3 linked regions of the Marichromatium purpuratum 984 genome follow. The protein of the gene in region 1 interacts with the protein of each later gene in a pairwise test. Links are inferred from orthologs where the notes say so. Each region holds a gene or a part of one and is shown in the gene's direction. Other genes may lie near its edges.

Region 1 (3,079 bases):
GAGCAGCGCGATGTCGCGCTTGACCCCGGTCACCAGCACGCTCTCGCGCGGCTCGGCCAGGTGCAGCTGCAGGAGCGCGCAGAGTCCGTCCGCGTCGCCGTTGAAGACATCGTACAGGGCCATGCGTGTCTCCTCCCCGGCCGATCCTCGGCCCGGCTCGATTCGAGTGGAATGCGGGGAGCCTAACCAGCGCGCGACTCTCCTGACAAGCGCGCATCGGCATTGCCCGGTACAGCCGCTGACGTTAGACTTGCCTGCTCACCGACTTCTTTTGATCTTCTCAGGTTCTCCGGCCCTGGCTCGGCGTCTCGCGATCGGCGACGACGGCGTATTGGTGGTTGCCGGAGCCAGGGAAGCCCGTGTGTCCTAACATCATCCTTTAAGAGTTCTTCAGGAGCCCGCATGGCCATCGAACGCACCCTCTCCATCATCAAGCCCAACGCCGTCGCCAAGGACGCCATCGGCGCCATCCTCGGGCGTTTCGAGGCCGCCGGCCTGCGCATCGTCGCCGCGCGCATGATGCACCTGAGCCGCGAGCAGGCCTCGGCCTTCTACGCCGTGCACCAGGAGCGTCCCTTCTTCGGCGAGCTGGTCGACTTCATGACCTCCGGTCCGGTCATGGTCCAGGTCCTCGAGGGCGAGGGTGCCATCGCCAAGAATCGTGAGATCATGGGTGCCACCAACCCGGCCGAAGCCGCCCCGGGCACCATCCGCGCCGACTTCGCCGACTCCTTCACCGAGAACGCCGCGCACGGCTCCGACGCCCCCGAGACCGCCGCCGAGGAGATCGCCTTCTTCTTCCCCGAGGGCGTCTGCGAGCGCACCCGCTGATCCTGATCCGGTGACGGCCATGAACGCCAGTGAGACCAAGACCAACCTGCTCGATCTCGACCGCGCCGACTGTGAGGCGCTCGCCGTCGAGTTCGGCCGCAAGGCGTTCCATGGCCGCAACCTGTTCAAGTGGATCCACAAGCATGGCGTCGTCGACTTCGACGCCATGACGGATCTGCCGCTCGCGCTGCGCCAACAGCTGCGCGAGCGCACCGAGATTCGCCTGCCGCGAATCGTCCACGCCCACCCCTCCGCCGACGGCACCATCAAGTGGGTGATGGAGCTGACCGATGGTCAGCACATCGAGACCGTATTCATCCCCGAGGGCCGCCGCAGCACCATCTGCGTCTCCTCGCAGGTCGGCTGCGCGCTCGATTGCCGTTTCTGCGCCACCGCCAAGCAGGGCTTCAATCGCAACCTCGCGGTCAGCGAGATCATCGCCCAGGTATGGCATGCCACGCGCCATCTCCAGGCATCACCGACCAACGTGGTGATGATGGGCATGGGCGAGCCGCTCGCCAACTTCGACGCGGTGGTCAAGGCGATGGCCGTCATGCAGGACGATCTCGCCTACATGCTCGCCAAGCAGCGGGTAACGGTGAGCACCGTCGGCATCGTCCCCGCGATCGAGCGCCTGCGCGAGGTCAGCGACGTCTCGCTGGCCGTCTCGCTGCACGCCCCCAACGACGCCTTGCGCAATGAACTGGTGCCGATCAACCGCAAGTACCCGCTCGCCGAACTGATCCCGGCCTGCCGCCGCTATGTCGCCGCCGACAAGCGCCGCAAGGTGACCTGGGAATACATCATGATCGCCGGGCTCAACGACAGCATCGCCCACGCCAAGCAGCTCATCCGTCTGCTCGAGGGCACGCCGTCGAAGATCAATCTGATCCCCTTCAACCCCTTCCCCGGGGTCGATTACGCCACCAGCCCCCCCGAACAGGTCGAGGCCTTCCGCCAGCGCCTGATCCGCTCGGGGCTGATCGCGACCACCCGCAAGACCCGGGGCGAGGAGATCGCCGCCGCCTGTGGCCAACTCGTTGGCCGGGTGCAGGACCGCACCCGTCGCCAGGCCCAGGTACAACTCGAACAGGACCGGATAGGAGCGCCATGACCCTTCGCTGGCCTCGCCCGCTCGCGTTGGCCTTGCTGTGCCTGACCCTGCTGGCTGGCTGCGGTGGCACCGAGAAACGCCCCGAGGGCGGTGACGCGCTCGGTCTCGAACCCGACGACAGCCCTGCCGAGATCTATGTGCGGATGGCCGAGCAGTACTATGCCCGAGGCCAGATCGAGGTCGCCTTCCGCCGCGCGCTCCAGGCCATCGAGGCCGACCGTCGCTATGCTCGCGCGCATGTCTGGATGGCCTTTCTCTACGAGCAGCTGGGCAAGGACGCACTGGCCACCGAACACTACGAGCGCGCCGTGCGGCTGGCGCCGAAGAACCCCGACGTGCTCCACGCCTACGGCTCCTATCTGTGCCGCGAACAGCGCTACCCGGAGGCCGAGGCCCAGTTCCTCAAGGCACTCGACAACCCGCTCTATGCCACCCCCTGGGTGACCATGACCAATGCCGGTGACTGCGCTCGCAAGAAGGGCGACGCGAGCCAGGCGGAAGCGTATTATCGCTCCGCCGTCGCGGCCAATCCGAAGTTCGGTCCGGCCTTGGTCAAGCGCGCGGCGATGGCCTATGCCCGCGGCGAGATCAAGGCGGCAAAGGGAGACATCGACCGCTATTTCGGGGCAGAGACCCTGCGCACCGCGGCCAGCACGCTCGAGGCCCTGCGACTCGGCGCCAACATCGAGCGCCAGCTCGGCGATCGCGAGCGCGCCAACTTCTACCAGCGGGCCTTGCGCGAGCGTTTCCCGGACGCGGCGGCATCCAGAGAATCCCAGGGAGTCCAGTTGGATGAGCGAGACCAGATCACCGAGTCCTGAGGCGCCGAGCACGCCAGACATCGTCATGCACCCCGGCCAACGCCTGCGTCAGCAGCGCGAGGCGCGCGGCCTCGAAATCGCACGCGTCGCCTCGCAACTGCACCTGCGCCCGGAGATCATCGAGGCGCTCGAGCAGGATCGCTACGATACGCTGCCCGGCCCGGTCTTCGCGATCGGTTATCTGCGCAACTATGCCAGGCTGCTCGGCGTCGATCCGACACCATTGATCGAGTCGGCGCGCGCGACCACCCAGGAGCAGGCCGCCGCCCAGACAGGACCACGGACACGCGGCAACCTCGCCGAGACCACCTCG
Region 2 (2,854 bases), 2.1 Mb from region 1 along the record:
GGCCCATGCTGACCGAGTCGGGCGATGGGTGCAACGGCGTCAGAACCCGGTGACCGCCGCTTCGACCCCCTGGGTCCACCCCAGCCCCATCAAGGACACCAACACCATGCCAGCGGCCATTGAACCACTCAGGAACGCACGCATTTCTCTGTCTCCCTCGGGGACGCCCCCGTTCGATCGATTCTCTTCTCGTCAGCGACGGCGAGATGTCGCAGCGAATCGCTGCCGACACCCACACCAATACAGATAACGCCTCTCATTTCATTTTTCAATGACCACCATGTTCGGCACAACGGGGGAGCGGCCGGACAGGAGCCGACGGTACGGCTACAATGTGCCGATCACCGCGCCACGGCGCGCTCCAGACCCAACGATGCAACGCTACTACTTCACTCTCGACATCCCGGCCAGCGAGTATCTGCGCTACTACAGCGGCGCCGCGGCACGGGCGCTGGTCAAGACGCACGACGGGCGCACCCTGTCACTGCCGGCGGTGAACCTGCGTCGCTTTGTCACCAACGCGGGGATTCGAGGCACCTTCTGTCTCACCGTCGACGACGATCAGCGCTTCGTCTCCCTCGAACGCCAGGACCACGCCACGCCCGGCGTGCGCGCCTGAGCCGCTGCCCAGATCCAGCCCATCCCGGGCATGTCAGAACATCAGGTCTCCCCCATGAACATGCATTTTTCCGACTACCCGCTCGATCCCTCGCTGCTGCGCGGCCTCGAGCAGGCAGGCTATGAGCAACCGACCCCGGTCCAGGAGGCGGTGCTCGAGCCCGCCCTTGATGGTCGCGACCTGATGGTCTGCGCCGCCACCGGCTCGGGCAAGACCGCCGCCTTCCTGCTGCCGATGATGCAGCACATGCTCGAGACCCCCAAGGCCGACGGCGGCACCCGCGCGCTGATCCTGGTGCCGACCCGCGAGCTGGCGCGTCAGGTACGCGAGCACTTCATGCGCATCGGCGGTCACACCCGCCTCGGCGTCGACGTCATCACCGGCGGTGACTCGCGCGCCCACCAGATCGCCACCCTGCGCAGGAACCCGGAGTTCCTGATCGCCACCCCGGGACGGTTCCGCGAGATGCTCGAGCACGGTCGCACCGAACTCGACGACCTCGAGTTCCTGGTGCTCGACGAGGCCGACCGGATGCTCGAGATGGGCTTCGTCGAGGACGTGGTGACCATCATCGAGAACAGCAATCCCGACCGTCAGTCGCTGCTGTTCTCCGCCACCCTGGAGCGGCGCGGACTGGAGCGGATCACCGCACTCCTGCTCGACGACCCGCTGGCACTGACCCTGGACGCGGTGCGCGAGGCTCATCCCGACATCCGTCACCAGTGCTTGCTCAGCGACGAGGTCGCGCACAAGCGCGAGCAGCTGCGCTGGCTGCTCGCCAACGAGACCTTCGAGAAGGCACTGGTGTTCGTCAACAGCCGCGACCTGGCCACCGAGCTTGGCGGCTGGCTCGGCGCCCAGGGCGAACGGGTCGCCGTACTCCACGGCGAACTCGAGCAGCGCGAGCGCAACCGGGTGATGGGACTGCTCCAGCAGGGCAAGGTACGGGTGCTGGTCGCCACCGACCTGGCCGCACGCGGGATCGACGTCCCCGGGGTGGAGCGGGTGTTCAATCTCGAGGTGCCGCGCAACGGCGAGGACTATCTGCACCGCAGCGGACGCACCGGACGCGCCGGTGAGCAGGGCGTCGCCGTGAACCTGGTCGGGCCGACCGAATGGAACCGCATGGAGAGCATCAGCCGCTTCCTCGGCCTCACGCTCGAGTGGCGGGCGATCGATGAGCTGGCGGCACGCTTCAAGGGACCGGCGGCGAAGAAGCGGCGCAAGACCCCGGCCAGCCGGGTCAAGGCCAAGAAGACTCCGGCACGCGCCGCCAGCAAGACCAAGGACAAGCAGCGCCACCGTGATCGCAAGAACATCGGCAAGCGCCGCGCACCCTCGGGCAAGCCGATCGAGGCCGGTCATGCCCCACTGAGTCGCAAGCGTCGCGACGAGGGCGGGACCGAGGAGCGCTGAGTCGAGTCGGGCGCGCCCTCAGCCAGCAACCCCGAGGGCGCGCCGGAGCTGGGCGGTGACCTCTGGCGTCAACCCGGTGCGCGCAGCCAAGCCGTCGAGATAGGCGTGCTCCTCCGGGGTATCGACCTCGATCGCCAGCAGCGAGGCGGCATAGACCTCGGCGGCCGTCTCCCGATCGGGAATCTCGGCGGCGAAGGCGTCGAGGTCAAGCGGGCGCACCAGTTCATCGGCGAGCCACTGACGCACCTGCGCCTCGAGTCCGCTCGCCGCAGCCTGATCGACGATCCGCTGCATCTCGTCGACCCCGATCTGGCCGTCGCACTTGGCGGCATTGATCATCGCTCGCACCAGCAATCGCGCCTTGTCATCACGTGCCGTATCAGCCTGCGCCGGCTCGGGTTGCGCCGCCGGTGGCACCGACGACTGGGCAGCACCCTCCCCCTCGGGGTTGGCCAGCGCCTTGTAGGCCACCCCGGCGAGCATCGCCAGGGCACCGCCGGTGAGCGCGCCACGTACCGCATCCCCGCCGCCACCGAGTACCGAACCGAGTGCCGCCCCCAGCCCGCCGGCCTGGAGCGGATTATCGGCGGCCTGACCGAGCACCCCGCGCGCGCCGTCGAGCAGCGCGCTCAGACCGCTGCCACCCTCGCCGGGCGTGGTGGAGAACTGCCCCAACCCCTGGGTGAGACGTTGTACACCGCTGCCGGAGAGGTTGTTCTGCAGCAGTGAACCGAGTAGATCGCCGAAACCTGCCATGCCTTGACTCCCGCCGAGTTGGGCGCGACGCATGCCGCGCACGGATGCCATCACTCTAGCACC
Region 3 (3,035 bases), 280 kb from region 1 along the record:
GGTCGACATCGGTGCCGGCACCACCGATATGGCGGTGTTCACCAATGGCGCCATCCGCCACACCTCGGTGATCCCGATCGCCGGCGACCAGGTCACCAACGACATCGCCGTGGCGCTGCGCACGCCCACCCAATACGCCGAGCAGATCAAGGTCGAGCATGCCTGCGCGCTCGCTCAGCTCGCCGCCGACAGCGAGGCGATCGAGGTGCCGAGCATCGGTGACCGACCGCCACGCCGGCTCTCGCGCCAGATGCTCGCCGAGGTCGCCGAGCCGCGCTACGAAGAGCTGCTGACCCTGCTGAAGAACGAGCTGCGGCGCAGCGGGCTGGAGGAGGTGGTCGCCGGCGGCGTGGTGCTCACCGGCGGCGGGGCCAAGATGGAGGGACTGGTCGAGCTGGCCGAGTCGGTGTTCGACATGCCGGTGCGTCTCGGTGTGCCGCAGCACGTCGTCGGCATGTCCGAGGTGGTCGACAACCCGGCCTATGCGACCGGGGTGGGACTGCTGATGTATGCGCGCCAGCACCGCTTCGCCCGTGCTCCCGAGATGGCCGAGGGGCCGGGGCTGCAAGGGATGTGGTCGCGCATGCGCGGCTGGTTCCAGGGCACGTTCTAGAGGGACGGTGCCGCTGCTCCGGTCGTTCCGGGGCGGTGGTGTCGGCAGGGCGGTGTCGCGAGCGATGCCGTAGTCAGGATGGACCGCGGCCTGCGGTCTCAGAGGCCCCGGTGTCCAGAGGACGTCGGGGATGTCGGGGGGCGGTGTCGCCTGGAGCGCGGCGCCGACGAGGTTTCAGGTTTTTGCGCACTGCAACAAGAGAGGAGATTTCACATGTTCGAACTGATGGACACCCATAGCCAGAACGCGGTCATCAAGGTTATCGGCGTCGGTGGCGGTGGCGGCAACGCGGTCAACCACATGGTCGCCTCGACCATCGAGGGGGTCGACTTCATCTGCGCCAACACCGATGCTCAGGCGCTGAAGAACTCCAACGTCAAGACCATCCTGCAGCTCGGCGCCGGTATCACCAAGGGACTGGGCGCGGGCGCCGACCCCGAGGTCGGACAGAGTGCCGCGATGGAGGATCGCGATCGCATCCAGGATGCGCTCGAGGGCGCCGACATGGTCTTCATCACCGCGGGCATGGGCGGTGGTACCGGTACCGGCGCCGCGCCGGTGGTCGCCCAGGTCGCCAAGGAGCTGGGGATCCTCACCGTCGCCGTGGTCACCAAGCCCTTCCCCTTCGAGGGCGTCAAGCGCAGCCGCGTGGCCGAGGAGGGGATCGCCGAGTTGGCCACCAACGTCGATTCGCTGATCACCATTCCCAACGAGAAGCTGCTGGCGGTGCTCGGCAAGGAGATGAGCCTGCTCGACGCCTTCCGCGCGGCCAACGACGTGCTGCTCAACGCCACTCAGGGCATCGCCGAGCTGATCACCCGCCCGGGACTGATCAACGTCGACTTCGCCGATGTCAAGACGGTGATGTCGACGATGGGCGTGGCGATGATGGGGACCGGTGCGGCCCAGGGCGAGAATCGTGCCCGCGAGGCAGCCGAGGCGGCGATCCGCAGCCCGCTGCTCGAGGACATCGATCTCGCCGGCGCCAAGGGCATCCTGGTCAACATCACCGCGGGGATGAGCCTCACCATCGGTGAGTTCGACGAGGTCGGCAGCACGGTGCGCGAGTTCGCCGACGACGAGGCCACCGTGGTGGTCGGGACCGTGGTCGACCCCGAACTTGAGGACGAGCTGCGAGTGACCGTGGTCGCCACCGGGCTCGGCGGTAATCGCGTCAAGGTCCGCCGTCCCGGGCTGCAGGAGCCGGCGATGCGTCTGGTCAGCGGTGACGGGGGTGAGAGCGCGCCCGACTATCGCGAACTCGATCGCCGTCCGGCGGTTGCGCGCAAGGCGGGTGCTCAGGCGGCGTCCGAGTCGGTCGGGGAGAGCGACCTGGATTATCTCGACATCCCCGCCTTCTTGCGTCGTCAGGCTGATTGATCAGGGGTTTCCCTGTATCTGAAAGACGTTTGAAAACAGGGGCGTCGTGTCTTGTTGCGTGCGAAACTTGATAAATCTTCGGGAAAACCCTAAGCTATCCGAAACCGCACCCGTCGTGATGACGCGCGTGCACATGAATCGAGCACAGGATGAGCGGCGTGGGGCCGGTTGAGCCGGTCCCGCGCTGGACTCGACCGGCAACCGGCAGGGATCGCCGTCGGCCGCCGTGGATAGCGAGGGGTAACCCGGGCGATGATCAAGCAACGCACCTTGAAGACCGTGATCCAGACCACCGGCGTGGGGCTTCACACCGGTGAGAAGGTCGCGCTCACCCTGCGCCCGGCCGCTCCGGATACCGGTATCGTGTTCCGGCGGGTGGATCTCGACACCCCGGTCGAGATCCAGGCCACGCCCTTCAACGTCGGCGACACCCGGCTCTCCACCACCCTGGTGCGCGACGACGTGCGGGTTTCCACCGTCGAGCACCTGCTCGCCGCCTTCGCCGGCTTCGGTATCGACAACGCCTATGTCGATCTCGGTGCCGCCGAAGTGCCGATCATGGACGGCAGCGCCGCGCCCTTCGTGTTCCTTATCCAGTCTGCCGGTGTCGAGGAGCAGCCTAGGGCCAAGCGCTTCATCCGCATCAAGCGCCCGATCGAGGTGCGTGATGGCGACAAGTACGCACGCTTTACGCCCTATCACGGCTTCCGGGTCGATTTTTCCATCGATTTCGACCATCCGGCCTTCCACGCTCGGGTCAATCGCGCCAGCATCGACCTCTCGACCCACTCCTTCGTGCGCGAGGTCAGCCGGGCCCGGACCTTCGGCTTTCTCAAGGAGATCGAGGCGCTGCGCCAGCAGAACCTCGCCCTCGGCGGTAGCCTCGACAATGCCGTGGTGGTCGATGAGTATCGGGTGCTCAACGAGGAAGGCCTGCGCTACGACGACGAGTTCGTGCGTCACAAGATGCTCGACGCCATCGGTGACCTGTACCTGCTCGGCCATTCTCTGGTCGGCGCCTTCAGCGGTCACAAGTCCGGGC

Evidence for each region.
Region 2: the proteins of MARPU_RS12675 (region 1) and MARPU_RS03825 interact in binary tests that used the Escherichia coli proteins (3 or more experiments, as listed by UniProt). The link is inferred for Marichromatium purpuratum 984 from one-to-one orthologs.
Region 3: the proteins of MARPU_RS12675 (region 1) and ftsZ interact in binary tests that used the Escherichia coli proteins (3 or more experiments, as listed by UniProt). The link is inferred for Marichromatium purpuratum 984 from one-to-one orthologs.

The regions. Positions count from the first base shown.
Region 1 is NZ_CP007031.1:2,928,957-2,932,035, forward strand. The notes cover bases 51-2,897. They hold MARPU_RS12675 (bifunctional tRNA (adenosine(37)-C2)-methyltransferase TrmG/ribosomal RNA large subunit methyltransferase RlmN), read left to right. Parts: upstream 51-850; coding sequence 851-1,945; downstream 1,946-2,897. Other genes in these bases: MARPU_RS12665 (hypothetical protein), read right to left, coding at 51-123; ndk (nucleoside-diphosphate kinase), read left to right, coding at 403-831; pilW (type IV pilus biogenesis/stability protein PilW), read left to right, coding at 1,942-2,766; MARPU_RS12685 (RodZ domain-containing protein), read left to right, coding at 2,738-2,897. Also shown: more of MARPU_RS12665, read right to left, coding at 1-50; more of MARPU_RS12685, read left to right, coding at 2,898-3,079.
Region 2 is NZ_CP007031.1:828,360-831,213, reverse strand. It holds MARPU_RS03825 (DEAD/DEAH box helicase), read left to right. Parts: upstream 1-673; coding sequence 674-2,035; downstream 2,036-2,854. Other genes in the region: MARPU_RS03820 (tellurite resistance TerB family protein), read right to left, coding at 2,054-2,791; MARPU_RS03830 (DUF2835 domain-containing protein), read left to right, coding at 374-619. UniProt on the Escherichia coli protein: DEAD-box RNA helicase involved in the assembly of the 50S ribosomal subunit at low temperature. Exhibits RNA-stimulated ATP hydrolysis and RNA unwinding activity. Acts before DeaD.
Region 3 is NZ_CP007031.1:3,213,505-3,216,539, reverse strand. The notes cover bases 107-2,909. They hold ftsZ (cell division protein FtsZ), read left to right. Parts: upstream 107-826; coding sequence 827-1,993; downstream 1,994-2,909. Other genes in these bases: lpxC (UDP-3-O-acyl-N-acetylglucosamine deacetylase), read left to right, coding at 2,246-2,909; ftsA (cell division protein FtsA), read left to right, coding at 107-613. Outside these bases: more of ftsA, read left to right, coding at 1-106; more of lpxC, read left to right, coding at 2,910-3,035. UniProt on the Escherichia coli protein: Essential cell division protein that forms a contractile ring structure (Z ring) at the future cell division site. The regulation of the ring assembly controls the timing and the location of cell division.